3 regions of the Citrobacter sp. KH_055_1 genome follow, and region 2 is predicted to be linked to each of the others. Evidence: predicted binding sites of a transcription regulator. Region 2 holds the regulator's gene; each other region holds the start of a gene.

The links. The regulator Fur, encoded in region 2, represses iron uptake genes when iron is present. The targets are predictions, from matches to a motif close to ATAATAATGAGAACNACTATCAA.
Region 1: the regulator Fur is predicted to act here: its motif matches at 4,992-5,014, upstream of feoA (ferrous iron transporter A).
Region 3: the regulator Fur is predicted to act here: its motif matches at 6,717-6,739, upstream of AC3ITF_RS03030 (siderophore-interacting protein).

What each region holds. Positions count from the first base shown of each region.
Region 1 covers NZ_CM174473.1:310,367-321,037, forward strand. The annotation lists gene nfuA (Fe-S biogenesis protein NfuA) at 1-445, opposite strand, end outside; gene gntX (DNA utilization protein GntX) at 504-1,187, opposite strand; gene bioH (pimeloyl-ACP methyl ester esterase BioH) at 1,225-1,995, shown strand; gene feoC ([Fe-S]-dependent transcriptional repressor FeoC) at 2,072-2,308, opposite strand; gene feoB (Fe(2+) transporter permease subunit FeoB) at 2,319-4,637, opposite strand; gene feoA (ferrous iron transporter A) at 4,656-4,883, opposite strand; gene AC3ITF_RS01500 (Tex family protein) at 5,314-7,650, opposite strand; gene greB (transcription elongation factor GreB) at 7,747-8,220, opposite strand; gene ompR (osmolarity response regulator transcription factor OmpR) at 8,447-9,166, shown strand; gene envZ (two-component system sensor histidine kinase EnvZ) at 9,163-10,515, shown strand; gene nadS (NadS family protein) at 10,571-10,671, opposite strand, start outside.
Region 2 covers NZ_CM174473.1:3,318,501-3,329,171, forward strand. The annotation lists gene ybfF (esterase) at 1-305, shown strand, start outside; gene ybfE (LexA regulated protein) at 434-721, shown strand; gene fldA (flavodoxin FldA) at 1,002-1,532, shown strand; gene AC3ITF_RS15750 (ryhB-regulated fur leader peptide) at 1,743-1,829, shown strand; gene fur (ferric iron uptake transcriptional regulator) at 1,822-2,274, shown strand; gene AC3ITF_RS15760 (sigma-54-dependent transcriptional regulator) at 2,551-5,277, shown strand; gene AC3ITF_RS15765 (PTS sugar transporter subunit IIA) at 5,430-5,852, shown strand; gene AC3ITF_RS15770 (BtpA/SgcQ family protein) at 5,867-6,598, shown strand; gene AC3ITF_RS15775 (PTS sugar transporter subunit IIB) at 6,591-7,064, shown strand; gene AC3ITF_RS15780 (PTS mannose/fructose/sorbose/N-acetylgalactosamine transporter subunit IIC) at 7,075-7,836, shown strand; gene AC3ITF_RS15785 (PTS system mannose/fructose/sorbose family transporter subunit IID) at 7,820-8,638, shown strand; gene AC3ITF_RS15790 (ChiQ/YbfN family lipoprotein) at 8,688-9,020, opposite strand; gene chiP (chitoporin ChiP) at 9,070-10,476, opposite strand.
Region 3 covers NZ_CM174473.1:606,640-617,310, reverse strand. The annotation lists gene dhaR (dihydroxyacetone kinase operon transcriptional regulator DhaR) at 1-156, opposite strand, end outside; gene AC3ITF_RS03050 (glycerol dehydrogenase) at 248-1,345, opposite strand; gene AC3ITF_RS03045 (glycerone kinase) at 1,910-3,568, shown strand; gene cfa (cyclopropane fatty acyl phospholipid synthase) at 3,821-4,975, opposite strand; partial or broken gene AC3ITF_RS03035 (helix-turn-helix domain-containing protein) at 5,043-5,890, shown strand; gene AC3ITF_RS03030 (siderophore-interacting protein) at 5,887-6,669, opposite strand; gene AC3ITF_RS03025 (PadR family transcriptional regulator) at 6,908-7,528, shown strand; gene AC3ITF_RS03020 (methyl-accepting chemotaxis protein) at 7,574-9,094, opposite strand; gene ygjG (putrescine aminotransferase) at 9,525-10,671, shown strand, end outside.

The DNA of each region.
Region 1 (10,671 bases), 1.8 Mb from region 2:
AGCCGCCACCGAATTGCAGAATTGCGTAGCCTTCGTCGGTGATTTCCATCAAGGAGACACGGCCACCGTGGCCAGCCAGCTGTGGGTTAATCTGTGACTGCAGCATGTACTCCACGCGTTCCATCAGCGGTGCGTCATCAGACACTTTACGCATTTTCGCATTAGGTGCTTTCAGGGTCAGCTGGGAGCCTAACTGGTCGGTAACAAAATCAATTTCTGCCTCTTCCAGGTACGGTGCGCTCAGTTCATCAACGTAAGCGGTCAGCAGGTCAAATTTAATGGCGGTGTCGGTTGCTTCCACGGCGTCCGGCGGGCAATAAGAAACGCCGCATTCAGCGTTAGGCGTGCCGGGATTAATCACAAATACGCGAATTTGTGTCCCTTCTTCCTGATTTGCCAACAGTTTGGCAAAGTGCGCTTGTGCAGCATCGGAAATATGGATCATAGTAATGGCCTAATAGTTGACTATTTTACTTGGTTATAATACGCCCATCATCGAGGCTCTACAAGGTTCGACACAGGCACCATACCTGGACAGTCGCCGCGCCGTTGCGTAAAAGCAGCTGCGCGATCTCCGCGACGGTACTTCCGGTAGTGACGACATCATCCACAACAACCATATGGAGTCCCTGCACCGGCAATTCAAGGCGAAACGCATTTTTCAGGTTGCGTTTGCGTAATCGGGCGCTGAGATGGTGCTGTGTGGCGGTGGGGCGAGTTCGTGTGATGGCCTGACCGTCCCAGTCGCAGCCCAGCCAGCGTGCCAGTGAGCGACACAGTAAGTCACTTTGATTAAATCCCCTGCGCCAATGGCGGCGTTGCCAGAGTGGAACGCTAATCAGCCGATCCGGCAGGGGAAGGCCACGAGTACGGTGAGCCTGTAATACCTCCAGCAACATCAAGCGCGACAGTGCGGGGGCGATGTCACTACGCCGGGAAAACTTCAGCTGGTGGATAAGCCCGCTCAGCGGCGGCACGTAGTCACTGACCGCGATCAGTCGCTGCCACGGCGGCGGCTTTTGCAGGCAGCGTCCGCAGGGAATATCGGGGTGGGCGGCGGGCAGCCCGCACTGTGGGCACAGGCAGACATGTTGACACGTCGCACGCGTGCAAACGGAACACATTCCCCAGTGCCCGAGCATTAACGGCATTCGGCATAGCCAGCACAATCCTGGTACTGTTAGCATAGGTTCATCCTTGTTGGTCAAAAGAGAACAGTAACTGATGAATGACATCTGGTGGCAGACCCGGGGTTCGGGAAATTGCCATCTTGTGCTGCTGCACGGATGGGGACTGAATGCGGAAGTCTGGCATTGCATAAGTGAGGAATTAAGCTCGCATTTTACGCTGCACCTGGTTGATTTACCGGGATTTGGGCGCAGTCAGGGTTTTGGTGCGATGCCGCTGGAAGAAATGGCGGAGTGCGTTTTGCAACAGGCTCCGGAGAAAGCCATCTGGCTGGGCTGGAGTCTGGGCGGATTGGTGGCGAGTCAGGTGGCGTTGACCCATCCTGAGCGCGTGCAGGCGCTGGTTACCGTCGCCTCTTCGCCATGCTTTAGCGCACGCGATGAGTGGCCTGGTATTAAGCCCGAAGTGCTGGCGGGCTTCCAGCAGCAGCTTAGCGAAGACTTCCAGCGGACGGTGGAGCGTTTCCTGGCACTGCAAACGATGGGGACGGAGACGGCGCGCCAGGATGCGCGAGCGCTGAAGAAAACGGTGCTGGCGTTACCGATGCCGGATGTGGCGGTGCTGAATGGTGGGCTGGAGATCCTGAAAACGGTCGATCTGCGTGAGCCGCTCTGCGCCCTGGACATGCCATTCCTGCGTTTGTACGGCTATCTCGATGGTCTGGTGCCGCGTAAAGTCGTGCCGATGCTGGATGCTCTGTGGCCGAAGAGTGAGTCGTTGATATTTGCCAAAGCGGCACATGCGCCGTTTATTTCGCATCCTGCTGAGTTCTGTGCCGCGCTGGTGGCGTTGAAGCAGCAGATCTAGCGCTGTATCCCGCTCGGGGATTGGGGGCTATTCGTAGGCCGGATAAGCGTAGCGCCATCCGGCCTATTGCAACAGGTTAGCGTAATGCCCACCACTCGCGCAGACAGGCTTTCCCTTCAGGGCAACTCTTGCAGCTTCCAGAAAGACACCCGTCGGCATCTTCCTGAATACGCACGGCTTTACCCATCTGTTCTAACTGATTCAGCATGGCGTCAATCATCGGCTGCGGGGTGTGCAGCGTATGGCTGATTTGTGTTGCCTCCATACGCCCCCGCAGAGCCAGTAAATCACGTACCTGAATAAGCGATGCCATCATTCACCGCCTAGTGGCAATCGCCGGTGGTGCTGGCACAGCAGGAACTTGGCGTCTTATTGGTCGCCAGCAGTTCGATATCTACCCGACTGCGTGCGCGGCGCAGCATTCCCAGCAGCACGATGTTAAACAGAATGACGGTTAAAATGCACACCAGACTGTAGGTCGGATGCTCTTTGTAGCTGACCGTCTGGTAAAACAGCGTCGACAGAGAGTAGGCGATGTTCAGTCCCCACAGAATGGAGAAGCCCATCCAGCCACGGCTGGATTCACGAGCAATAGCGCCCATTACCGAAATGCACGGGACATACAGCAGCACGAAAATCAGGTAACTGTACGCGGCGGCGGCGCTGCCGAACTTCGCACCCATCACGCCCATTGCGCCGGTTGCCATCTCACCGTCGCCTTTGCTGGCTTCGATAGGGTTAGCCAGCACGCTCAGGCTGAAGGTGTCTTTCAGACTTTGCCAGGTTTCACCCAGCGCACCTGCCAACTCGTCACCGAGGTTGAACTCGGCCGGGTTGAACTCTTCTTCCTGAATATTTTCAGCGGTATAGAGCGTATTCAGCGTACCGACAACCACTTCTTTTGCCATGGCTCCGGTGAACAGACCCACGGTGGCCTGCCAGTTATCTTCGTGTACGCCAATCGGTTTGAAGATAGGGGTGATTACGCGACTGACGGACGCCAGCGCCGAGTCGTTGATGTTATCGACGATTTTTCCGCTCAGGGAGAAGCTGTTAAACGCACTGAGGAAAATACTGACGATGATGATGACTTTACCGGCGCGCAGGACAAAGCCTTTCAGGCGCTGCCAGGTCTGAATGACCAGGCTTTTAACGTGCGGTACATGGTAAACCGGCAGCTCCATCACGAACGGTGTGGCTTCGCCACGCATAATGGTGTGCTTGAGCATCAGGCCGGTCAGTACCGCCATGACGATACCCAGTACGTACAGTGAGAAGACGGCCAGCGCGCCGTTCTGGCCAAAGAACGCCGCAGCAAACACGGCGAAAATCGCCAGACGCGCACCGCAGGACATAAACGGCGCCATCATGATGGTCATCAGACGTTCACGCGGTGCATCCAGCGTGCGTGCGCCCATCACGGAAGGGACGTTACAGCCGAAGCCGACAATTAGCGGGACAAACGATTTACCCGGTAATCCCAGTGCCTGCATCAAACGGTCCATCACAAACGCAGCACGCGCCATATAGCCGGAGTCTTCGAGGAACGAGAGGAACAGGTACATCATGCCGATTTGCGGCACCAGCGGCAGCACGGTGTTAATCCCGCCGCCAAGACCCTGCGCCAGGAAGATGGTTAACCAGTCCGGGAAGTGTAGGGTGTAGCCAATCCACTGAATACCATGGATAAAGAGTGCCACGGAACCGACGTCAAACAGCGGCTGCAGCGCGCCACCGATGTTAATGGCGAGCAGGAACATCAGGTACATTACGAACAGAAATACTGGCAGGCCGAGGAAGCGGTTAAGTACGACCTTATCGACCGCGGTGGTGAAGCGGCTTGGCTCTGCGGTCAGGGTGTTGCTGACGGTATCGCAGATGGCGGCAATGCACTGGTAACGTGCATCAGCAATATGCAGCGCCGGATCGTCCATTGTTTCACTCAGGCGAGTCAGCGCGGCATCCAGATTTTGTGCCGCATCACCCGCGTAGGCGCGGCTGTAGATATCGCCTTCCAGCATCTGCAGGCCGAGCCAGCGACGTTGTTGCTGCGGCATCTCTTTGGCCATCGCGTCAGCCAGAGACTCGGCTTCACGCAGCAGCGGTTGGGCATAATGTACCAGCTCGACGGTGTCGTTTTCTTTGTAGCGATCGATAGCCAGCTTCAGTGCTTCAATCCCGCGACCACGGGTTGAGACCAGCGGCACCACCGGGCAGCCCAGACGGGCGGAAAGGGCATCGATATCAATCCGGATTTGCTGCTTCTCAGCAATGTCCAGCATGTTCAGCGCGACGATGCAGGGGATCCCCAGTTCAAGCAGTTGCAGCGTCAGGTAGAGGTTACGCTCGAGGTTTGAGGCATCAACCACGTTGATCAGCAGGTCGGCGTCGCCGCTTAAGATATAGTGACAGGCAATTTGCTCATCGAGGGAGGTCTGCGATGAGATTGTCGTCAAAGAATAGGTGCCGGGTAAATCCACCAGCGTAACCTGATGGTCAGTTGTCGAGAAATGACCTTCTTTGCGCTCAACGGTAACGCCAGCCCAGTTACCCACACGCTGACGCGCGCCGGTAAGCTGATTGAATAATGTTGTCTTGCCGGAATTAGGATTACCAATTAAACCAATGGTTAGTTTTTTCATTTTTATAGACTCACTGTATTAACAGGAAACCGCTTCCACTTCTAATAACGCCAGATCTTTTTTCCGCAACACCAGGCTGACTCGGCGTGTTTCAATATGGATAGGATCGCCTAATGGGGCGACGCGAACCACATTGAACGATGAGCCTGGCAGCATGCCGAGCGACAAGAGCTTCTGCCGGTACGCCGGGCTGATATCACGAGAAAAACCGGTAATTTTCCAAGCAGTGTCTGGAGTGAATTGCATAGGGACCTACTTATATCTCGCTAACTGGATGATTACCTCATGGGGCGAAAGGCGGCATGAGACCAGATGATTAGCCAACGAAGGAAAGAGTAAATAATCAACAAAACAATGATAATGAGAATGGTTTCTATCATCAATAGAATAAATGTGACGGAATGTTGGATTGGAGAATAATTTGAGTCAATTTTGATATGGCTCAACATTTATTCAGGTCTGACACGAATGATTCGAGGGAGAAACTATTGGAATTTATTAATGTTTAATTAAGGTTTCAGCTGTTAATAAAGTGATAAATATATTGTGACGAAAAGCGATAAATATATTAAATAGGCCGGATGGCAACGCTCGCGCGTCTTATCCGGCCTACAAATTAATTACGACAAGTTGGCCGGCTAAGGTGTTTACACCGCCATCCGGCACATGCGTCACACTAGCGCTTTTTACCCATTGCCGCCGCCAGTGCATCCATCATCGCACTGTTACCGGCTGACTGCGCCTCACGACCACGGGGTTTTGCGGTTTTAGGCGCCGGGCGGTTACCCTGTGTGCGCTCGTTGTTGCCACCGCCGCCGCGACGGGCATTGGTTTCACCCGGCTGTTCGTCCAGACGCATGGTCAGGGCGATACGCTTACGCGGTAGATCAACCTCCAGCACTTTCACCTTCACAATGTCGCCGGCTTTTACCACGGTGTGCGGGTCTTCAACGAATTTGTTCGATAACGAGGAGATATGCACCAGACCGTCCTGATGAACGCCGATATCGACAAACGCACCAAAGTTGGTGACGTTGGTGACTGCGCCTTCCAGAATCATGCCCGGCAGCAGATCGTTCATGGTTTCTACGCCGTCAGCAAACTGTGCGGTTTTGAACTCAGGACGCGGGTCACGACCCGGTTTTTCCAGCTCTTTGATGATGTCGGTTACGGTCGGCACCCCGAAGCGCTCGTCGGTAAAGTCGGCTGCTTTCAGGTTACGCAATTCGGTGCTGTTGCCCATCAGGTCGCGCAGCGACTGCTCGGTGGCGGCCAGAATGCGTTCCACTATCGGATAGGCTTCCGGGTGAACGGTTGAGGCATCCAGCGGGTTATCGCCGTGGTTAATGCGCAGGAAGCCCGCGCACTGCTCAAAGGCTTTAGGCCCCAGACGGCTGACTTTTAGCAACTGTTGACGGTTCTGGAACTGACCGTTCTCATCACGCCAGGCAACAATGTTCTGCGCCATCATGCGGGTTAAACCGGCTACGCGAGTCAACAGCGGCACGGAGGCGGTATTCAGATCAACGCCGACGGCGTTTACGCAGTCCTCGACTACCGCATCCAATTTACGGGCAAGCTGGGTCTGGCTAACGTCGTGCTGGTACTGGCCGACACCGATCGATTTCGGGTCGATTTTCACCAGCTCGGCCAGCGGATCCTGCAGACGGCGGGCAATAGACACCGCACCGCGCAGGGAAACGTCGAGATCCGGGAACTCCAGCGCCGCCAGTTCAGAAGCAGAGTACACCGAGGCCCCGGCTTCGCTGACGATCACTTTTTGCGCGGTCACTTTCGGGAACTGTTTCTGCACGTCGAGGAAGAAGCGTTCGGTCTCACGCGATGCGGTACCGTTGCCAATCGCCACCAGCTCAACGTTGTATTTTTCGCACAGCGCGGCCACCGCAACGGCGGCTTTGGCTGCCTGTCCGGTATGGGGATAAATGGTGTCGGTCGCCACCAGCTTGCCGGTCCCGTCAACAACCGCGACCTTCACACCGGTACGCAGACCAGGATCGAGACCCATAGTGGCACGCAACCCGGCCGGAGCGGCCATCAGCAGGTCGTGCAGGTTGCGGGCAAAGACGTTAATGGCCTCATCTTCCGCACGTTCGCGCACGGTGCCCATCAGTTCGGTTTCGAGGTGCATCAGCACTTTGATGCGCCATGTCCAGCTGACAACGCCTTTACGCCAGCTGTCCGCCGGCGCGTTGTTCAGGCGCAGACCCAGATGATCGCGGATAATCTGCTCGCCGTGGCTCTCTTTTGGCGGCTCATCGAACTGCGGGTCAGCATTCAGAGAAAGCTGCAGCACGCCTTCGTTACGCCCGCGGAACATCGCCAGTGCTCGGTGAGAAGGAACGGTGGAAATAGGTTCGTGGTGATCGAAGTAGTCGCGGAATTTGGCACCTTCCTCTTCTTTCCCGCTCACTACGATGGAAACCAGATGGGCGTTCTTCCACAGGTAATCACGGACTTTTGCCAGCAGCGCGGCGTCTTCGGCAAAACGCTCCATCAGAATGTAGCGCGCGCCGTCGAGAGCCGCTTTGGTATCCGCCACGCCGTTTTCGGCATTGATGTATTTGGCTGCTTCGGTTTCTGGGTCGTGAGAGGGATCGTTCCACAGCAGGTCGGCCAGCGGCTCAAGACCCGCTTCAATGGCGATTTGCCCACGGGTGCGGCGTTTAGGTTTGTATGGCAGGTAGAGGTCTTCGAGTTCGGTCTTACTTAACGTGCCGTTGATCGCTTTGGCCAGATCGTCGGTCAGTTTGCCTTGCTCGCCGATAGATTTGAGGATCGCCTGACGGCGGTCTTCCAGTTCCCGCAGATATCCCAGACGGGTCTCCAGATTACGCAGCTGCGTGTCATCCAGACCGCCGGTGATTTCCTTACGATAACGTGCGATAAACGGCACGGTGTTCCCTTCATCAAGCAGGCGAACGGCAGCTTCTACCTGTTCAGCACGAGCCTGAATTTCACCTGCGATAATGCGGCAGAAAGAATCATTCATCATGGATAGCTTCGTCTTTAGGATAAAAATCAGGGGATAGTTATACGGATTGACTGGCAAAAATGCCAGCCATCAGCAGGGGCTTCGGATTGTTCCGTCTTATTTAACGTACTCAATCTCATTCACGTACCAGCTTGCTTCTCCGCCAGGGGTGTTCACTACCGCGAGATCGCCGACCTCTTTTTTGAGAAGAGCGCGCGCCATCGGTGAGTCGATAGAGATGTAATCCTTACGGCCAAAGATTTCATCGTAGCCGACAATGCGAAATTTGCGGATGTCGCCGTCATCATTTTCAATCTCAACCCATGCGCCAAAGAACACTTTTCCTTCCTGCTGAGGGGAGTAATCGACAATTTTTAGATTCTCCATGCACTTGGTCAAATAACGGACGCGTCTGTCGATCTCGCGCAGGCGCTTTTTATTATACTGGTAGTCAGCGTTTTCGCTGCGGTCACCCAGACTGGCGGCCCAGGTCACTTTCTTGGTGACTTCCGGGCGCTCTTCACGCCAGAGGTAATTCAGCTCTTGTTTGAGTTTTTCATACCCTTCACGGGTTATCAGGGGCGTTTTCATCTTATTGTTTTACCTTGATTCTGTGATGATGCGCACAATTGGTATTACGTGAGCATATCAACAGAATAAATAATGTATTACGAGAAACATTGTATACTTAAGCTGCTGTTTAATATGCTTTGTAACAATTTAGCCTGGAATTCATACCAGAATTTGCTGGTTACTCAGGTGAGCTTTCTTAAGAATACACACTTACAATTGTTGCGAACCTTTGGGAGTAATAACAATGCAAGAGAACTATAAGATTCTGGTGGTCGATGACGACATGCGCCTGCGCGCGCTACTGGAACGTTATCTGACCGAGCAGGGCTTCCAGGTTCGAAGCGTCGCAAACGCTGAGCAGATGGATCGTCTGCTGACCCGTGAATCCTTCCACCTTATGGTACTGGATTTGATGCTGCCAGGTGAAGATGGTCTGTCGATTTGCCGCCGCCTGCGTAGCCAGAGCAACCCAATGCCGATCATTATGGTGACGGCGAAGGGGGAAGAGGTTGACCGTATCGTTGGGCTGGAAATCGGCGCTGACGACTATATCCCGAAACCGTTTAACCCGCGTGAACTGTTGGCGCGTATTCGTGCCGTACTGCGTCGTCAGGCAAATGAACTGCCGGGCGCGCCGTCTCAGGAAGAAGCGGTTATCGCTTTTGGTAAGTTCAAACTGAACCTCGGCACCCGTGAGATGTTCCGTGAAGATGAACCTATGCCGCTGACCAGCGGTGAATTTGCCGTGCTGAAAGCGTTGGTCAGTCACCCGCGTGAGCCGTTGTCCCGCGATAAGCTGATGAACCTGGCCCGTGGTCGCGAGTACTCCGCGATGGAACGTTCTATTGACGTGCAGATTTCCCGTCTGCGTCGTATGGTGGAAGAAGATCCGGCACATCCACGTTATATTCAGACCGTATGGGGTCTGGGCTACGTCTTTGTCCCGGACGGTTCTAAAGCATGAGGCGAATGCGCTTCTCGCCACGAAGTTCGTTTGCTCGCACGTTATTGCTCATCGTCACCTTGCTGTTCGCCAGCCTGGTGACGACTTATCTGGTGGTGCTGAACTTCGCGATCCTGCCGAGCCTCCAGCAGTTTAATAAGGTCCTGGCTTACGAAGTCCGTATGCTGATGACCGATAAACTGCAGCTGGAGGACGGCACGCAACTGGTCGTGCCTCCCGCATTCCGCCGGGAAATTTACCGTGAGCTGGGGATTTCCCTCTATTCCAACGAAGCCGCTGAAGAGGCGGGGTTGCGTTGGGCGCAGCACTATGAATTCTTAAGTCATCAGATGGCGCAGCAGCTGGGCGGCCCAACGGAAGTTCGCGTTGAGGTCAACAAAAGCTCGCCGGTCGTGTGGCTGAAAACCTGGCTGTCTCCGAATATCTGGGTTCGCGTTCCTCTCACTGAAATTCATCAGGGCGATTTCTCGCCGCTGTTCCGCTATACGCTGGCGATCATGCTGCTGGCAATCGGTGGTGCGTGGCTGTTTATTCGTATCCAGAACCGGCCGTTGGTGGATCTGGAACATGCGGCGTTGCAGGTGGGTAAAGGCATTATTCCGCCGCCACTGCGCGAATATGGTGCCTCTGAGGTGCGCTCGGTGACCCGAGCCTTCAACCATATGGCGGCGGGCGTGAAGCAGCTGGCCGATGACCGAACGCTGCTGATGGCCGGGGTGAGCCATGATTTACGTACGCCGCTGACGCGTATCCGCCTGGCGACCGAGATGATGGGGGAAGAAGACGGCTACCTTGCGGAGTCCATTAATAAGGACATCGAAGAGTGTAACGCCATTATCGAACAGTTTATCGACTATCTGCGCACCGGGCAGGAGATGCCGATGGAGATGGCGGATCTGAACGCGGTGTTAGGAGAAGTCGTTGCGGCAGAAAGCGGTTATGAACGTGAGATTGATACCGCGCTGCAGCCTGGCCTCATTCAGGTGAAGATGCATCCGCTGTCGATCAAACGCGCGGTTGCCAATATGGTGGTCAATGCTGCCCGCTATGGTAATGGCTGGATTAAGGTTAGCAGTGGCACAGAGCCACATCGCGCCTGGTTCCAGGTCGAGGATGATGGTCCGGGCATCAAGCCGGAGCAGCGTAAGCATCTGTTCCAGCCGTTTGTACGCGGCGACAGTGCCCGCAGTACCAGCGGTACCGGTCTGGGCCTGGCGATCGTGCAGCGCATCATCGATAACCATAACGGCATGCTGGAAATCGGCACCAGCGAACGCGGTGGGCTGTCGATTCGCGCCTGGCTTCCTGTTCCTGTCTCCCGTGTGCCGGGAACAACCAAAGACGCGTAAAAAAGGGAGGCGAAAGCCTCCCTCTGTTTATGGGGTAAACAGTAAAACCTCTGGCTTAAATTGCTTTTAATTGATTAATTATAAATGGGTTTTTTTGAATTAATAAAAGCAGTTTTCTTGGTGCTCCAGTGGGTTGGCGTCGTTTCGTTTCCCAGC
Region 2 (10,671 bases):
GCGTGATCCAGTTTCTGCTGAAATCATTTATAGACGGTGAATGGCGCTTTAACGTCCCGGTATTGTGGGATCAGTATCCGCATATTGTCGGCTGGGAAACCATTCCGGCCTGGGATCACCCGGCGCTGTTCATCCCTGGGGGGAACTCACCGTACGTTACTGAAGCGTATCGAGCCCCATTGCTGGCGCAATTTCCCCAGGCACGGGCACATGTTATTGCCGGCGCGGGCCATTGGGTGCATGCAGAAAAACCCGAAGCCGTGCTGCGCGCCATCCGTCGTTATCTGACAGAACAGGCTAACTGATTAAAAACTCAGCGTCCGCGCGCGATTACGTGCGTGGGCGTTGGCGCGCCTCCCCTGCTGATGTATGATGGCGCGCTATCCATCCGGGCAGACGCCTGGCTGATTGTTTCCCCGAAGTCACCAAGATCATGGCCAAAGAACAAACGGACCGTACGACATTAGATCTGTTCGCGCAGGAGCGTCGCCCGGGACGACCCAAAACCAATCCGCTTTCGCGTGATGAACAGTTACGTATTAACAAACGTAATCAGCTTAAACGCGACAAAGTTCGTGGGCTTAAGCGTGTCGAACTGAAACTGAACGCCGACGCCGTTGACGCGCTGAATGAGCTGGCTGATGCGCGTAATATGAGCCGCAGTGAACTCATTGAAGAAATGCTGATGATCCAACTCGCCACATTGCGTGGTCAGGCATAGTCTGAAATTCTGCTCTATACCCTAAATAATTCGAGTTGCATCAAGGCGGCGACGCAGCGAATCTCCAGGAGTGTACATAAGTACGTGACTGGGGTGAGCGAGGAAAGCCAACGCACATGCAGCTTGAAGTATGACGGGTATAAATCATAAATCGTGTAGCACAGAGTGCAGTCCAGCGTGTTTGCTGTTTCCGCATGCCTGACTGTTCTGCTATGATTGCCCTTATCCGTGGGCAATGCGCCACCACCATTTCAATAAGTTTCAAGAGGTTATTTTACTCATGGCAATCACTGGCATCTTTTTCGGCAGCGACACCGGTAATACCGAAAACATCGCAAAAATGATTCAAAAACAGCTTGGTAAAGACGTTGCCGATGTACATGACATTGCAAAAAGCAGCAAAGAAGACCTGGAAGGGTATGACATTCTGCTGCTCGGCATCCCGACCTGGTACTACGGCGAAGCGCAGTGTGACTGGGACGACTTCTTCCCGACCCTCGAAGACATTGATTTTAACGGTAAACTGGTTGCTTTGTTTGGCTGTGGCGATCAGGAAGATTACGCAGAATATTTCTGCGATGCGTTAGGCACGATTCGCGACATCATCGAACCGCGCGGCGCAACCATCGTCGGTCACTGGCCAACGGCGGGTTACCACTTTGAAGCATCCAAAGGTTTGGCTGACGACGACCACTTTGTCGGCCTGGCTATCGATGAAGATCGCCAGCCTGAACTGACCGCAGAACGCGTTGAAAAATGGGTTAAGCAGATTTCAGCGGAACTGCATCTCGACGAGATTATTAACGCCTAATTTCGTGCGGCGCAGATCTTCATCTGTGCCGCATCAATAGATAAAACCAATCAAAATAATTGCTACAAATTTGTAACTTTCTCGCCTGACCCTGTACAATGGCTGGATGCCAATCGGGTATTGCACAGTGTGTTTGTTGGCGATACCACGTTTTGATTAACAATATTTGCCAGAGGCTTGCAGTTTTCATTTAGGCGTGGCAGTTCTATAATGATACGCATTATCTCAAGTGCATTTTCTGTCACTTCTTTTAATGAAGTGAACCGTTTAGCTACAGGACAGATTCCGCATGACTGACAACAATACCGCATTAAAGAAGGCTGGCCTGAAAGTAACGCTTCCTCGTTTAAAAATTCTGGAAGTTCTTCAGGGACCGGATAACCATCACGTCAGTGCGGAAGACTTATATAAACGCCTGATCGACATGGGTGAAGAGATTGGTCTGGCGACCGTGTATCGCGTGCTGAACCAGTTTGATGATGCCGGTATCGTAACCCGCCATAATTTCGAAGGGGGCAAGTCCGTCTTCGAACTGACTCAACAGCATCATCACGATCACCTGATTTGCCTCGACTGTGGCAAAGTGGTCGAATTCAGCGATGACTCTATCGAAGCGCGCCAGCGTGAGATTGCCACTAAACATGGTATTCGTTTAACGAATCATAGCCTCTATCTTTACGGCCACTGCGCTGAAGGCGATTGCCGCGAAGATGAGCATGCGCACGACGGTGTTGCAAAATAAGTTTTGAATCACGTCAGTCCCCCGCTCAACGTTGAGCCGGGGATTAACGTATCAGTAAAATTTAAGTACGAAATAGTCACAATCACCGCCAACCATCCGCCGACTATCCGCAAAATGTGATAACCTCCCCCGCGGTTAAATCAAAATAACACGCGTAGAAAACGTGATGGCTCAAAAACTCCAAATGAGCCATGATGTCCCACAACATTTTATTTTTGTTACTATTATATGCGCACCAGACGTTAGAACCCGCATGGAACAGTTAAGAGGCTCACGGTGTTAAAAGAAGAGATCTTTGCATTTTTGGCAGAAGAGACCCGTCATTTTTCTTTTGACTCGCTGGACGACTTTCATACGGCCCAAACGATGGCAGAACACTTCAATGTGAAGCGTAATACCATCAGCCACTATCTGAATCAGCTCATTGACGATAATCTGGTCATAAAACTGAATACCCGGCCCGTCTATTTTCTGCACAAAGCCGTTTTTGAAGAACAGTTTTTTCGTGTCAGTCAGTCCGTCTTCTCAGGCGCCGCTGAGCTAAAAAAGCATCAATATAAACAACAAGACACGTTTGCCGGATTGATCGGTTCCCAGGGAAGTTTAGTCCCCGTTATAGAAAAATTGAATACCGCGATCTGTTATCCCCCTCACGGTCTGTCAGTAATGCTGTATGGCCCGACCGGCAGCGGTAAGAGCATGCTGGCACAATTATCCTGGCAGCGAGCTGTGGAGAAGAAAATCCTGCCCCCCACCGCGCCATTTATTGCGTTCAATTGTGCTCAATATGCCAACAACCCTGAATTACTTTCGAGTCACCTCTTTGGCTATATCAAAGGTGCATTTACAGGGGCAGATAAAACCAGCGAAGGACTTCTGCAAAAAGCCGATGGAGGGGTGCTATTTCTGGATGAGATCCACCGCTTACATCCGGAGGGTCAGGAAAAGTTATTCACCTTTATGGATACCGGGCGTTTTCGTCGCATGGGGGAAAGCGAAAAAGAAATCAGCGCTCAGGTCAGACTGGTTTTCGCCACAACCGTCTCGCCCAAAGAGTATTTTCTGGACACGTTTATACGTCGTATCCCGCTGAATATTGCCATTCCTTCGTTGGAACAGCGCGGTGAAGCGGAAAAAATCCAGTTTATTTATGCCTTTTTCCTGCATGAGTCGAAACTGCTCAAGCGCAATATCAAACTGTCCCCACAGGTGCTGAACGTCTTAAAACGACACATCTACAGCGGAAATATCGGTGAATTAAAAAATACCATCACCTGCCTGAGTGCCACGCGTTTTGCAAAGTCTCAAGCAGATCAGTGCCTCTCTTTACACTTAGACGATCTACCAGACAGCTTTATGCCGCATGGTGTGCAAATTAATCACCAGGTTGTAGGAACCGCTGTCGTATTTACCCCTTCGATGACGCTACAGCAATTGGTTCTCCCTGTAGTACCGTTGAACTATTTTATTAGTGAATTCTGGGATAAGATCTTCAGCCTGTTTCAGCAAAATAGCGAAAATGTACTGCTCCCAGAAGTCTCTCGTGAAATCGATACGCTGTTCGATAAGATCATATTTAACCCAACGGCACAAAACGATCACCCGGCCATTTATTCACATCTCAATACTATCCAGGATATTGTTCAGCAGATAGAAAGCAAACATTCGGTCCAATTTAACGGTAATCGACTGTACGGCTTAGCATGGTATTTATTTACTAAAAATAAGCAGGGTAATGACGGCATCCTGGCGCATAAAAAAACGCTCAAAAATTTACATCAGTATATTAGCCAACATTTGGCAGAAGAGAACCTGATTGCGAGTATGTTATCAACACAGATCGCCCAGCGATTTGATCTCAAGATTACCCAGGAAGATGACGTTTTCTTCACGCTATATTTGAAAAGTATGAAGATGGTGACCGTTGCACCACGAACCAAAGCGGTCATTCTGGCACATGGCTATGCAACGGCCAGCAGTATTGCCAATGTCGTGAACCGCATGTTGGGTGAAACCCTTTTTGCCTCCTTCGATATGCCTATCGACACGGCCATCAAAGATATCGCCAGTAATATACTGCAGTACATTAATGATAATGATATGTCCAATGGGCTGGTCATTCTGGTAGATATGGGGTCGTTAACGGATATTTACTCTGAGTTCAATAAAAGCATCCATTTCCCTGTCGCCATTATTAATAATGTCTCCACGGCAATGGCGCTACACGTCGGTGAGTTATTATTAGATAACGCTCCGCTGGAAAGCATTGTTGAGAACGTCACCTCTTACCAAAAGAATGACAGTAAAATCATCTATTCAGAGCAGGTCAAACGTCCAGTAATCATTACCAGCTGCTATACCGGAATGGGTACGGCGCAGCGAATACAGACATTGCTGGAAGACAGTATTCCGAAAGAAGCAGGGGTGGATGTTATCGCCTATGACCACCAGCTACTGCTTTCAGAGTCCTCCCGCCAGTCACTGTCTCAGTTCTATGACATTATTGCTGTTGTCGGAACAGCTAATCCGGATATCCCCTTTATTCCCTATATTTCATTGGATGACCTGATCAGCGGCCGGGGTGATGTTCGCCTGGAAACGGTTTTCCAGGGCATTGCTGATACCGATATGATTCAGACCATCAACGACAGATTGGTACATAACTTTTCGCTCAAGCGGGTCATCGCTCAGTTGACGATTCTGGATACCGGAAAAATCCTTGAGCACCTTGATATCTGTATCAGTACTCTCGAAAGATTACTCAAAAAACGCTTAGCCAATGAGACGAAGATTAACCTGTATGTCCATGCCAGCTGCATGCTGGAACGTTTGATTCGTCAGATTCCTCTTGAGAACTACCCGGCACAGCAGACGCTTAGTCAAAGTGATAAAGAAACACTGTGCATGATTCAGGATGCCTTTAGTGTCATAGAAGATACCTATAGTGTCACCATTCCGTTCAGCGAAATCGGCTATATTTACGATATCATAAAATCAAATTAATCCTTTAAAATCATAATGATGGATTAACCCCCCCCCCATCTCACCTCCTTCCGCTTTGACATTAGCTGGCATGATTCCTGCTATCTCAATTCAGTCTCATCATTTATGGCGACACCTGTAGTGTCGTCACTCATTGTGGAGCATGGAGCGGTATGCGTAAGTTTTTGTTCGCCAGTCATGGCAGATTTGCTGATGGAATCAGGGATTCACTGGAAATGGTCGTGGGTAAAAATGAAGATATTTCCACGCTGTGTGCCTACACCGAGGATGTGCCTGATATCAAACTCAGCGTACAAAAATTCATGAGCACGTTGGGCAGCCAAGATGAAGCCATTGTGATCACCGATATCTCTAAGGGAAGCGTGACTAACGAGTTTATTACTCATCTTGACGATCCGCGCCTGCATTTAATCACTGGACTCAATTTACCGTTACTGATTGCATTGATTCTGGAAAACCCCGATACCGACGACACCCAAGCGCTAATTAGAACCGCCGTTCTGGAATCCAAAGAAACCATCCAGTACTGCAATGATGTGTTATTCAACAGCACCCCAAAATCAGATGATTTTTAATGCCAGGAGCGAACATGAAAAATAAAGTTGAAACGTTATTTGGTGACAATAAATTCATTCTTGCCATGCTGCATTTGAAAGGTGAAAACGACCGTGATGTCCTCGAAAATGCAAAAAAAGAGATCGCTATCTATCAACAAAATGGCGTAGATGCGGTGATTGTTGAAAACTATTTTGGCACCCCTGCACAAGTTGAAAGCGTGCTGCATTACCTCGACAGCACTCAACCGGGTATTACCTACGGCGTCAATCTGTTAGACGATGATAAGAAAGGGTTTGAGTTAGCCAAAAAATATCACGCCAGCTTTATCCAGTTAGATTCTGTTGCCGGACATTTGCCTGTCGATGAAGACCTCTCATTTGCCCAATTTATTGAGGAAAATCGTCGCAATGCTTCTTTTGCCGTATTCGGTGGTGTACGTTTCAAGTATCAACCCTACAAATCTGGACGCAGCTTGCAGGAAGACCTGACGCTAGGGATGCAACGCTGTGACGCCATTGTCGTCACCGGTGATGCCACCGGACAGGAAACAGATGAAGATAAAATCCGCGAATTCAGGGCCATCATTGGTGACTTTCCATTAATTATTGGTGCCGGGATCACCCTCGACAATTGTCAGCATCAGTTGACCATGGGTTCAGGTGCAGTGGTAGGAAGTTATTTCAAAGATACCTATAAAGACACCGGCGATGTCTGTGCCGAACACGTTTCACAGCTAATGCAAAAGGTTAAACAAAATGATTAAATTATTACGTGTAGACCATCGCTTATTACATGGCCAAGTAGCTTTTGCCTGGACTGCGGCGCTGCAGGCCGATTGCATTCTTATTGCCAATGATGACATCATCAATGATGAGTTAAAAATGACGGCCATGCGCCTGGCGCGACCGAATAACGTTAAATTGGTTATTAAAAATATTGCAGATTCGATCAAAGCCTTACAAAGCGGCGCGACAGAAAAATATAACCTCTTTATTGTTGTTGCATCGATTAATGATGCACACGCGTTGGCAATGGAATACGAAAAAATTGTCAGTATCAATCTGGGTGGGATTAAATCTGCACCGGGCACGCGTCAAATATCAAAAGCCATATTTATTACCGACCACGACGTTACACAATTAAAAGAACTGGATAACAAAGGTGTCGAACTTGAGATCAGGCAAGTACCGAACGATACCCGACTGAAAGCTATCGCCTTACTGGGATGAGGTAGTGGATATGAGCTTACTAATGCAATCCTTTTTATTGGGTGGTTTATCCTGTGTCGGTTACCTGGACTCCATCTTCGGTACCGCCATGCTCCGACGTCCGATCGTAATGGGGCCGTTGGTGGGGCTAATTATGGGCGATCTCACCAATGGCATCATTATTGGTTCGGCCATTGAACTTGTGCTGTTAGGCGCATTCCAGATTGGCGCATCTAATCCCCCTGATGTGACGTCTGGCGGTATTTTAGGCACCGCCTTTGCCATTGCCTCTGGGCAAAACGTGGCCACTGCCGTAGCTCTTGCGGTACCTATTGCTACGTTGGTATTGGTATTACAAAACGCCGTGTATATCTTTGTCTTGCCGATATTTTGCCGTCGCGCAGACAAACATGCGTTAAATGCCAATATCAGCGGCGTAGTCCGCATGCATATTTACTCTACCCTCGCCTGTTCCGTGCCGTTTGCGATTCTGGTTGGTTTTGCTTTTTATGTTGGGACGCCGGTGGTTAATGCCATTCTCGAATCGATCCCCAAAGATATTATGACGGGAATGACTATCGCCACGGGCATCTTACCGGCGCTCGGTTTTGCCATGCTGGCGAGAATGATCATCAACAAAAAAGTATTCCCCTATTTCTTCTTTGGTTTTCTACTAGCGGCATATTTAAAACTACCGCTGGTCGGGATCGCCCTGTTTGGCCTGTTCCTCGCAATCGTACTCGTTAATAACGAAGCAAAAAAACAAGAGGTCATCGATGACAACGAATTCTGATGTCAAAATTACCAAACGCGATCTCTGGAGCGTCTATTTCCGCTCATTGACCATGGAATCGTCATGGAACTATGAGCGTATGATGCATATGGGTTATACCTTTTCGATGGTGCCCATTATCCGTAAAACGTGTAAAACCGACCAGGAAATCTCCGACGCGCTGGTCCGGCATTTGGAGTTTTTTAATACCACGCCTCACTTGTCGACGCTGCCGCTGGGGATTACGTCCGCCATGGAAGAGCGCCGGATGCTCGACGATGACTTCGACGCCAGCTCAATCAACGCCGTGAAGGCATCGCTGATGGGTCCATTAGCGGGTATTGGTGATTCATTCTTCTGGGGAACGCTGCGTATTATCGCCGCGGGGTTGGGGATTTCATTAGCATCATCCGGCAATATTCTGGGACCGCTACTGTTCCTGCTGGTGTTTAACATTCCCCACTACTTTATCCGCTACTTCTGTTTGATGGGCGGTTACCGACTGGGTGCTGATTTCTTCAAAAAAATGGAGGAGTCGGGAATGATGCAGAAAATCACCTACGGTGCGGCAATATTGGGGCTGATGGTCATAGGAGGAATGACCGCCACCATGGTCTCATTGAACGTTCCCTTTGTGATTGGCGAAGGTGCTTATGCCGTGCCGTTACAAAAGATTTTAAACGATATTATGCCGTGTCTGTTACCGATGGGGGCATTTGGCGTAATGTATTATCTGTTAGGGAAGAACATCCAAATTTCCCGCATTCTTATTGGCATCGTTGTCGTATCAATACTGGGTGCCTATTTGAATATTCTGGGTTAACAAAAACAGCAACGGGCGGAGACTATCCGCCCGTTTTTTACCTGTCATTTTACTGCGCTGTGTTCTTGCTGCGGATTTCCCGCCATACCTTGTCGCAATCAGCCGAAACGGCCTGATCGTTGCCCGTACGCGTCGCCTGGATACACTGCTGATAATCCAGTACGCGAACACTTTCTTCATTGGCAAACTGCTGGTGCTGCTTTTCTTTCTTCAGCACGTTTAACACGCTTTGGCAGGCCTCGATTTTCTCTGGCGATCCCTGTGCGGTGTTGATGCAGGCGCTGTAAGCTTCTTTCAAACGGCTGTCTTCTTTTGGCGCCGGAGATTGTGCGCAGGCCACCAGCCCAGATGCCATGACGGCGATGAGTATCAGTTTTTTCATAGAACAGTCCTCAACGTTGCGGCAGGCACCTGGCCTGCCGCGGTTGGCATTAGAAGATGGTGAATGGTGCAATCACGATGAACTTCACGTCGCGCTCATCCTGGAAGATGTTTCCGTAACCACCACTCCAGCTCGGGATGTCTGAATGGTTGTCGTATTGGGTGAAGTGCAGTTTAAACATCGTGCCTTTCGCACGACCGTCCTGCAGGGTGTAGACCGCATCCAGGCTGTAAGACGATTCTTCGATGGTACGATTTTTGTCGTAGTATGCATCCGGGTTAGTCTGCCAGGTCGATGGCTTAGCGTCCCAGGCGTAAACATAGGAGGCACCCACAGCCCAACCCGGCAGGTTCCAGTTTTTCAGGTCATACATTGCGCCAAAGAAAACCGCTTTTTCGCCGTTGGCGTTGAAGTCAGAGCGGTTATCCCACCACACGTCCAGACGACCGTTTGAGGAGGCATAGGTTGGCGTCATACGCTGCAGGAAATAGCCCTGCTGTCCGTCCGCTTTCACCCAGGTACCTTCCAGACGCAGATCAACCACTTCTGCCACTTTGTAGCCAAAGGTCAGCGCCTGCAGCCAGGCGGTACCGTCATAAATATTGTTAACGGTACGGTCATCAACCTTATCGCGTGCGCCGTAGAACTGATAGCTGGTGGTGAATGGATTGCCGCCTAAATCAAATTTGTAACTGGCTTTCGCGAAGTATTGATCGACATAGCCTTCGGACTGACCAAATGCCGCTTCCAGCAACAGGTTGTTTTTGAAGTCATATTTCGCGCCGACCGAATGAAGGTAATCTACCTTGGTCTTTTTATCGGCCTGATAGAATTTATCGACTTCGATGTGCCACGGTGCTTTATATTCGTTAGCCCACATGTAGGAGAAGCTCAGCGCACCGGCATCACCATAGTCAAAGTTAGCACCGGCTTCAGCACCCTGATAAGTACCCGGCATAAAGCTCCAGTGCGGAGCCAGCAACGTCTGCCCGGTGGGTTGAATATAACCAGCGCGCGCCCAGGTTGGGCCGTATTTGAATTTAGCTGCTGCTTTATAAAGGCTAATCCCGCTCTTATCGCCGGAGTAATCTTCGTCATAGCCTTTATTTTTGGAAGAGAATGCGATTTCGTTTGGATGACCGCTTTCGCTACTTTCGTTCATTTCAATAGCGGTAAATGCAGCGATATCAATACCAAACATATCAGCCGCGTAACCGGACTGGAAGTCGAGGTTGGCGTTCCAGGTGGAGTGCGAAAGGTTGGTTTTGTATTTGTCATGATCGGTCACATCTTTACGGTCACGCTCACGCTGCCAGTAATAGATGCCGCCGGTTAAGGTTGAGTCATCAATAAATCCTTCGGCATGTACCTGGGGAGCGACAACAAAACCCGACATTGCTGTGATACCGGCGATAGCAAGCGCCAGCGTACTACGTTTGCCACTAAACGTACGCATATGTTAATCCTCTTTGACGTATAACCCTTCGTCTTTCAAGCCGCATCTGCGTTGGCGTTCCTCGCTCATCCCAGTCACGTACTGATGTACGCTCTTGGGAATTCGCTGCGTCGCCGCCTTGATGCAACTCGAAATCCATTGGGTATAAAATGCTGCCGGTAAAAGCGGTCAGCGAAAAAACAAAAAGTAAAAAAA
Region 3 (10,671 bases), 2.1 Mb from region 2:
CGCAGTCTTGCGGCGGCAAATCGAGGCAAACGTCAGCCCTTGCGCCTGATGCGGCGCCTGCCAGGTTTCCCGCTGCATAAACTTACTGCAACGGTGCCATGACTGGGCAATAACCGAAGAGACGTCCTTTCCAATGTTCTGAGTGTGCGCCGTCATATTCCTTTCCGCTGTTTTACCCTGGACACCCCCTCCGACAGAGACGGTCAGAGGGGAGAAAATGCCGGCGCAGAGCGTTACTGATGTCTGATTAACGCGCCAGCCACTGCTGTCCCAACAGGTCTGCCGTCAGAATAGCGGCATGCACGCTTTCAGGCGTCACCGGGAACGGCATGTTGTGAATGGTTTCACCTTCTGCGCAGGTGGCTTTGGCAACAGCATGAATTTTGTCGTCAATGCCGTCTTTCACGCCCATTTGCGCCAGGGTGACCGGCAGGCCGACTTTTTGACAGAACGCCAGCACGGTTTCGATCTCTTCCATCGGGCTGTTCTGCAACACCAGCTGCGCCAGCGTACCAAACGCGACTTTTTCGCCATGGTACAAATGGTGGCACTCTTCCAGAATCGTGAAGCCGTTATGAATCGCATGCGCCCCCGCGAGGCCGCTGCTTTCAAAACCAATACCGCTAAGATAGGTGTTCGCTTCCACAATGCGCTCCAGCGCATCGGTTACGACGCCTGCCTGCGCCGCGCAGCGGGCTTTTTCGCCTTCTGCCAGCAACGTATCATAACACAGGCGCGCCAGGCTCAATGCTGCCACGGTGGACTGTCCACCCGCCATGCTGGTCGCGCGGGCGTCATAACAGGCCTTCGCTTCAAACCAGGTAGAGAGCGCATCGCCCATCCCGGCAACCAACAAACGCACCGGTGCTTTGGCGATAATCGCGGTATCCATCACCACCATATCCGGGTTTTTCGGGTAGATCAGATACTCTTCAAACTCACCGGCTTCGGTATAAATGACCGACAGCGCGCTGGTTGGCGCATCGGTCGAGGCGATGGTCGGGATCACCACCACCGGCAGCTTCTGGTAATAGCCAATCGCTTTGGCGGTATCCAGCGTTTTGCCGCCGCCGATCCCGACCACGCCACGGCAACCGTGTTGCTTCAGAATGGCAATCAAACGATTAATTTCCACATGGCTGCATTCGCCGTTAAAGCGTTCCGCATGGCAGCTAATATCGTGATTATGCAGGCCATTGAGCACTTTCTCTCCCGCCAGATTCATCACGAAATCATCCGCAATCACAAAAAAGCTGTCCGCCAGATTTTTAGCATATTGACCAAATAAGATAGATGCATCAGGGCCCTGGAGATATTTGGCTGGAGATTGAATAACGTTTAGCATTCCTTTCATCCTCAAATAAGTACATGTTTTGACATGATGAGCCCTGGCATTGACCTGTTTAGCCTGATGCTAACGGCGAAAACAAAGCGCTACCGGAGCGATGCAATCACTGTATGGCGAGGCGAGTACAAAAAAATCATTCGTCTTTTTGTTCTGATATGAAACGGATAAAAGGAAAATACGTTCCATATTGAAACAATTAACCCTAAAAAAGATAAGGTTTGCGATCCCGATCCGTTCCTTTAGCCCATATTTCTGTCACGCAAAGAGGCCCGGTTTCGCCTTTTTGTTATCTAACGCCAGAATAACCGGCAAAAAAAAGCGCTCTGTCCCGAACAGCCCGCCCTGACGGCCGGTGAAAAAAGCCGCGTGGGTTCGCATTTAGCCATTTCCACTCGTCATTACGTTCCATTTAGGAACAAAAAACAGTTTTTACGTTCCGAAATGAAACTCATTTTACTTGAGTTTTTTTCCGCGCTGACTCGGCCAGAATCTCTCCATCGCCTCCGCTACCATGACCATGCATTCGGGGGTTTGTTTAATACTCAACCTGCCGGAGCCGTTATGTCTCAATTCTTTTTTAACCAGCGTACCCATCTCGTTAACGATGTCATCGACGGTACGATTATCGCCAGTCCGTGGAATAACCTGGCACGCCTGGAGAGCGATCCGGCCATCCGCATCGTGGTGCGTCGCGATCTCAACAAGGAGAACGTCGCGGTGATCTCCGGCGGTGGCTCAGGTCACGAACCCGCCCACGTTGGATTTATCGGTAAAGGCATGTTAACCGCCGCGGTTTGCGGTGACGTGTTTGCCTCCCCGAGCGTCGATGCGGTACTGACCGCCATTCAGGCGGTGACCGGTGAGGCAGGCTGCCTGCTGATCGTGAAGAACTACACCGGCGATCGCCTAAATTTTGGTCTGGCCGCCGAGAAAGCGCGTCGGCTCGGTTATAACGTCGAAATGCTGATCGTCGGCGACGACATTTCGCTACCGGATAACAAGCACCCACGCGGGATCGCTGGCACCATCCTGGTGCACAAAGTTGCCGGCTATTTCGCCGAACGTGGCTACAACCTCGCTACCGTGCTGCGTGAAGCGCAGTATGCGGCGAACAACACCTTCAGCCTGGGCGTCGCACTCTCCAGCTGTCATTTGCCACAGGAGACCGACGAGGCTCCGCGTCACCATCCGGGCCATGCAGAGCTGGGCATGGGCATTCACGGCGAGCCGGGTGCGTCGGTGATTGACACGCAAAACAGCGCGCAGGTGGTTAATCTGATGGTAGAGAAGCTGATGGCCGCCCTGCCGGAAACCGGCCGTCTGGCAGTGATGATCAATAACCTCGGCGGCGTTTCCGTTACCGAAATGGCCATCATTACCCGCGAACTGGCCAACAGCCCGCTGCACGAACGTATCGACTGGCTGATTGGCCCGGCCTCGCTGGTCACCGCGCTGGATATGAAAGGCTTCTCGCTGACCGCCATGGTGCTGGAAGAAAGCATCGAAAAAGCGCTGTTGACCGAAGTGGAAACCAGTAACTGGTCAACGCCCGTGCCCCCACGTGACATCACGACCGTGCCGTCATCTCAGCGCAGTGCACGCGTGGAATTTCAGCCTTCGGCTAACGAACAGGTTGCCGGGATTATTGAGCAAGTCACCGCAACGCTCGCCAATCTTGAAGCACACCTCAATGCGCTGGATGCGAAAGTCGGCGACGGCGATACCGGGTCAACCTTTGCCGCAGGTGCGCGTGAAATTGCCGACCTGCTACATCACCAGCAGCTTCCGCTGGCTAACCTTGCCACGTTGTTTGCACTGATTGGCGAGCGCCTGACCGTGGTCATGGGTGGCTCCAGCGGCGTATTGATGTCAATTTTCTTTACCGCCGCCGGACAAAAGCTGGAGCAGGGTGCCGGGGTCGCCGATGCGCTAAATACGGGGCTCGCCCAGATGAAGTTCTACGGTGGTGCAGATGAAGGCGATCGTACGATGATTGATGCGCTGCAGCCCGCGCTAACATCACTACTGGCACAACCACATAACCTGCAAGCCGCCTATGACGCTGCGCTGGCAGGCGCAGAAAGGACCTGCCTGTCGAGCAAAGCCAACGCCGGGCGCGCGTCGTATCTCAGCAGTGAGAGCCTGCTTGGTAATATGGACCCCGGCGCACACGCGGTGGCAATGGTGTTTAAAGCGCTGGCAGAGAGTGAGTTGGGCTAAGTTCTTCGTTCTACGGGTTATCAATGCCTGATGGCGCTACGCTTATCAGGCCTGCGGTTTGCTCGCTTTTGTAGGCCGGATAAGGCGCTTGCGCTGATATCCGGCGAAGAAATGCCTGATGGCGCTTCGCTTATCAGGCCTACGATTTGCTCACTTTTGTAGGCCGGATAAGGCGTTTGCGCCGCCATCCGGCGAAGAAAGGCTGTTGCGCTTCGCTTATCCGGCCTACGAAGTACGCACTCCGGCAAAACATTAACGATAAACGCGAAGTCCGCCCTCTACGCCCCGGCTAAACAGCACCTGCCAAAGCTCGATATCTCTGGCACGGAATGCCCCAGCACACGCGCATAAATAGTAATTAAACATCCTTTTGAAGGTCGCGGAATAACGCGACGACAGCGTCGGCCATGCCTGGTTAAACCGTTCATGCCAGGCCATCAGCGTTTTATCGTAGTCGCTGCCGAAGTTATGCCAGTCCTCCATCACAAACCGCGATTCGCTGGCCTCGGCAATGTGGGAAATCGCCGGTAAACAGCCGTTTGGGAAGATATATTTATTGATCCACGGATCCACACTCATCCCTTTTTTATTGCTGCCAATGGTATGCAGCAGGAACAGTCCATCGGGTTTTAAGCAGCGGTCGGCAATACTGAAATAGGTGTCGTAGTTTTTCGGGCCCACGTGTTCAAACATCCCCACGGAGACAATACGATCATAGTGTTTATCGAGGTCGCGATAATCCTGCAGCAGAATAGTGACATCCAGCCCGTCACAGCGCTGCTGCGCCATTTTCTGCTGTTCTTTCGAGATGGTAACCCCGTCTACCGCTACGCCATAATGGCGTGCGGCATATTCAGCCAGCCCGCCCCAGCCGCAACCGATATCCAGCAAACGCATGCCCGGTTGCAATTGCAGCTTCTCGCAAATCATTTTTAATTTGGCATTCTGCGCGTCGTCTAATGTTGTCGCGTCTTTCCAGTAGCCGCAGGAATATTGCATGTGGGGATCAAGCATCAGGGCGAAAAGATCGTTACCTATATCGTAGTGTTCTTTGCCGACAATCCAGGCACGGCTGCGTGATTGCAGATTAAACAAACGCGCGCTGGCAATGCGTAAAATATCTTTCAGATTGCCCGGCATTTTTTGGTCGAGTTTTGCTTTAAGGATTTTGCAGAACAGAATATCGAGCCGCTCGCAATCCCACCAGCCTTCCATATAGCTTTCACCCAGCCCTAACGAGCCTTGTTGCAGCACCCGTTTAAAGAAACCGGCATGGTGAAGTTGAATGTCCCAGGCGCGCGAACCATTAATCTGGATATCAGCCTGCTGGAGCAGGTCTTTCCCCATTCGGGTCCAGTTATCATTTGTTTCATTGACGATGACAGCATCAGAACACAGCGAATTCATGGTATTTACCAAAGGTGGACGAATAATTCTTACGCAAGATTATTATGGAAAACAGGGTGTATGTATTATGATTTGCGGACAAGATCTATCGAACAGAAGCCACATCACCGGAAGTATCAGGTATTTTTTATGGACACCCTCAGGCAAAAACAGTGGAGTTCTTTCCCGGATGATTCAATGGCGGAACTGCCGCAGGACGTGTACTTTCGTTCTTATGTCCTTGAAGCGAATAACCATGTTCCACCGCATTCACACGCATTTACCCAGTTTCATTTCGCCCGCAAGGGCAGCATGCGCATTGATGTCGCCGGTAAATGCTGGATAATTCCCGCACATTACGGTATCTGGATCCCGAATAATATTGAGCATGCGGTATGGGCGCTGGATGACGTGTATTTAGAGAATCTGGATATTAAGCCAGGCTTTCTTGAGAAGCGCATCGACGAGTGTAAAGTGGTGGCGATCAGTGATTTCGCCAGAGAGTTTATTCATTACGCCACCAACGTCATTTCAGGCCATTATGATAGCCAGTCAAAAGAAGGAAAACTGGTGAGCGTGCTGGTCGATATTATTTTGCAATTACCGGAAGTCGCCTTTGTATTACCCTGGCCGCAGGATGCAGAATTAACAAAAGTGTGCCGGACAATACAGGAATCTCCCGCACGGGAACACTCGGTGGAGTACTGGGCTAATCATCTTGGCATGTCCGCCCGGACTTTCTCGCGTCATTTCAAAAAAGAAACCGGGTTACCGTTCAGCGTCTGGAAGCAAAAGATGCGTATTCTGGAATCGGTGTTAATGCTGAAGAAAAATAAAAGCGTTACCGCCGTGGCGCTCGACGTGGGGTATTCGAGCACCGCGGCGTTTAGCTACGCGTTCCGCCAGGCATTTGGCGTTCCGCCGTCAAATTATTAATCAGCCGCTTTCCGCTGATGCCAGTAGGCTGCCGCACGCACCCGCTGCGGGTCAAACACCTCGGTTTCAAAGCGGGCGCTCAAATTTTTTACCACTTTCCCTTCGCCGGTTACCCAGATGAAATAATCGTCTGCAGGCACCGTCAGCCGAGCCAGCGCGTCATCCACCGCCTGTTCGTCATGCCCGACAAACCACTGGATAGCAAACCCATCCAGATGGGCAAGGTAGTCCTGATACGCCGCATCCTGCACGCTCACCAGCGCCGTGACGTTCGGGCGTCGCGCTAAACGACAGAGCGCTTCCAGGCGACGGCGCAATGCAGGCATTCCCGATTCATCGCACACATAAACCTGATACGCATACTCTTCCGGTACCACCAGCGAGCCGCGCGGTCCGCCAATCGTCAGTGTATCCCCTGCACGGGCATGCATCGCCCACGTACTCGCCACTCCACCGTCGTGAATATAAAAATCCAGCGCCAGTTCATGACGCGCATCATCGTATAGCGGCGTGTAATCCCGGGACGCAGGGCGCACACCGTCAGCCCAGACGATGCCCTCATCGGTAACCACCGGCGGCACAAAATGGCTGCCTGGCTCAGGAAAGAAAACTTTGGCGTGGTCATCAAAGCCGCGTGAGCTGAAGCCGTCCAGCGCCTCCCCGCCCAGCACGATGCGCTGAAAACCTGCGCTGATACGCTCAACGCGCAGGACGGTAAGTTCACGGAAGCGCAGTTCATTACGAACGCGCTGGGGGTAGCGTGAGGTGTTTTTTGTCATTTTTCGCCTTCGTGAGGATAATACGATATATCTAAATTAACATTCAAATGATAATGATTGCTAATAACAAAGATTGCAAGCATTTTTTTGATACACGCCACGGCGTAAATCCCCTTCTCACCATTGATAATAATTGACATAAAAATCAATCAATTAAAACACCAGCCTATCACGCACTTGCAAAATCATAACCTTTAGATATAAATTAGATATATCGAAATAACATCTGGAGACTACTATGCAAAACCACCATGACGGTTGCTGCAAACATGCAGATCACCCACACGAAGGTTGCTGCAAAGGCGAAGAACATCGCCACGAAGGCTGCAACAGTGAAGGACATCACCACGAGCACGGCTGCGGGCATCGCCATGGTCGCGGTGGCGGCGGGCGTCGTCAGCGTTTCTTCGGTCACGGCGAATTACGCCTGGTGATTCTGGATATTTTGACCCGCGATGCCAGCCACGGCTATGAGCTGATCAAAGCCATCGAAACGCTGACCCAGGGCCACTACACGCCGAGTCCAGGGGTGATTTATCCGACGCTGGATTTCTTGCAGGATCAAGAGCTGATTGTCATCAGCGAAGAGGAAGGTGGGCGTAAACAGATCACGATCACGGCGCAAGGCCTGCAGTGGCTGGAGGAAAATCGCGAGCATCTGGCGCTTATTCATGAACGCGTTAAAGCACGCTGCGTTGGCTTTGAATTACGTAAAAATCCGCAGATGAAACGCGCGCTGGAAAACTTTAAAGCCGTGCTGGATCTGCGGGTCAATCACGGTGACACCAGCGATGCACAGATCAAAAAAATCATCGGTATTATCGATCGCGCAGCGCTGGATATCGCTCAGCTGGATTAATCGGGTCATCGGGCGGAACCCGTTGTTCCGCCCGAATAGCGGTGCTTAATGCAACACCGTCACCGCATCTTCCAGGCGCCCGGCGCGATGTTTCACCCGCACTGAAATTTGCGCGCTCTCTTCAACCAGTTCGGCATTTTTCTGCGTAATGTTGCTCAACTCATTCACCGCGCGAGTCAGGCTGGTCAGCCCGTCTGCCTGTTCCAGCGTCGAATGGCTGATTTGTGCGATCAGTTGGGTGACGTTCTGTACCTGCGCCACAATGTCGTCCATCGTGCGGCCAGCGGCGTGAACCTGGCTGGATCCGGACTGCACCTTGTCGGCACTGGCATCAATCAGCTTGCGGATGTCATTCGCCGCACTGGCGCTCCGGCTGGCAAGATGGCGTACTTCCCCTGCCACGACGGCAAACCCTTTCCCCTGCTCGCCCGCTCGCGCCGCTTCAACCGCCGCATTCAATGCCAGGATATTGGTCTGGAAAGCAATATCGTTAATCAGCGTGGTGATGGTGCCGATACGCTGGGTGCTGCTGGCGATATCGTCCATCGTTTTGATCACCGTCTCCATCGCCTCGCCTCCCTGCGTTGCCGCACTGCTGGCGGCAATCGAGAGTTTGTCAGCCGCAGATGCTGTCGCCGAGTTTTGCTTCACCGACGCCGCCATCTGGTTCATCGTCGTCACCGTTTCCTGCACGTTTTCAACCGTTTGCTGGGTGTGCTTGTTTAAATCATCGCTACCTTTTGCCAGCGTATCGCTGTCGTTACGCACGCAGGAAACCTGGCTTGAAACGTCGTGAATAAGCCAGCGGCACATTAATCCCAGTTGCCCCACCGCCCGCAGCATCAGGCCCAACTCATCGCTGCGGTTCAGGTGCGTCACGCTGTTGCGCTCGCCGGTCGCCACTTTCAGCGCCTGGCGGGCGACATTTTCTATCGGGCGTACAATTTGCCATTCGAAAATCGCCGTACCCGCCAGCATCACCAGCGCACTCACCAGCAGCAGCGGCCACGCCGCGCCCATTTGCTGCAACGCTGCCGCCAGCACGGCAAACATCAGTGTCATCACGCTGCGCACCCGCCAGCGAACCGGCAGCGCCGGCAGCTTTCCCAGCCAACTTTTACGCACCACGAGTCCCTTATGGATGCGTTTGTTGCAACGTCCTTCATTTAGCGCCTGATACAACGGCTCGACCGCCGCAATCTCCTCCTGCGTCGCCCGGGTTCGAATCGACATATACCCGGTCATTCGCCCTTCACGTACCATCGGCACCGCATTGGCTCGCACCCAGTAGTGATCGCCGTTTTTACAGCGATTTTTTACAATGCCGCTCCATGGCTCCCCCTGTTGCAGCGTGTACCACATATCAGCAAATGCCGCCTTGGGCATGTCCGGGTGACGAACCTGATTATGCGGCTTGCCGAGCAGCTCGCTCAGCTGATAGCCGCTAACCTGGACAAACGTGTCATTCGCATGAGTGATGTAGCTTTGTAAATCGGTAGTCGACATGAGGGTAATATCATCATCCAGCGGAGTATGCTGCTGACTAACGTAGGGATCAGAAGACATGGTTGCGTCCTATGCAGGTTATCTGGTTGTTAACTTTTTCGGCATATGTTATTTCGGCGATAATTTTTTTATCTTTAGTTGTTAAATTTGATTTAGATCGCAATTTGCGATTAAACCTCAGAATTTGTATGTTTTCTAATTCATTGATTTAAAATACTTTCATCCTGTAACTATTCAATCAGGCTTCACTCTGCGCACCGTCACAGTGCAACTTCTGCCTGTTTTTGGCGCAGAAGATCGCGTATCTCACCTGTTTTCAGAGAGTCAACCTGGGCAAAATACCGCCAAATGTTAACTTTTGGCATTAAATGTTTCGCAAATGAAATGTATCCTGGTGTTTATCCCGATTTTCGTTAAGCGCGCCGGGATGGCGTAATCCCTGCAATACTTAATTCAGTATCATGTGATACGCGAACTCCGGGAGCATATTTTGAACAGGTTACCTTCCAGCGCATCGGCCCTGGCCTGCAGCGCACACGCACTGAACCTCATCGAAAAGCGAACGCTTGATCATGAGGAAATGAAAGCACTTAACCGAGAGGTCATTGAATACTTCAAAGAGCATGTCAATCCGGGGTTCTTAGAGTATCGAAAATCTGTAACTGCCGGCGGGGATTACGGAGCCGTAGAGTGGCAAGCGGGAAGCCTGAATACGCTTGTCGACACCCAGGGACAGGAATTTGTTGACTGCCTGGGCGGTTTTGGAATTTTCAACGTGGGGCACCGTAATCCAGTAGTGGTCTCCGCCGTACAGAATCAACTCGCTAAACAACCTCTGCACAGCCAGGAATTACTTGACCCCTTGCGGGCCATGTTGGCGAAAACGCTCGCCGCACTGGCGCCCGGCAAGCTGAAATACAGCTTCTTTTGCAACAGCGGAACCGAGTCGGTTGAAGCGGCGCTGAAGCTGGCGAAAGCCTATCAATCGCCACGCGGCAAATTTACGTTTATTGCCACCAGCGGCGCGTTCCACGGTAAATCGCTGGGCGCACTGTCCGCGACGGCCAAATCCACGTTCCGTAAACCGTTTATGCCATTGCTGCCGGGCTTCCGTCATGTTCCGTTTGGTGACATTGACGCGATGCGTACCATGCTCAGCGAGTGTAAAAAGACCGGTGATGATGTAGCTGCCGTGATCCTCGAGCCGATTCAGGGTGAAGGTGGCGTGATCCTGCCACCGCAGGGATACCTGACCGCCGTGCGCAAACTGTGCGACGAGTTTGGCGCGCTGATGATCCTTGATGAAGTGCAAACCGGCATGGGTCGTACTGGCAAGATGTTCGCCTGCGAGCACGAAAACGTGCAGCCCGACATTATGTGTCTGGCGAAAGCGCTAGGCGGCGGCGTAATGCCTATCGGTGCGACCATCGCTACCGAAGAGGTGTTCTCCGTACTGTTCGATAACCCATTCCTGCACACCACCACCTTTGGCGGCAACCCGCTTTCCTGTGCGGCGGCACTCGCAACCATCAATGTCCTGCTGGAGCAGAATTTACCGGCTCAGGCAGAACAAAAAGGCGATATGTTGCTGGATGGCTTCCGACATCTGGCGCGGGAATACCCGGATCTGGTGCAGG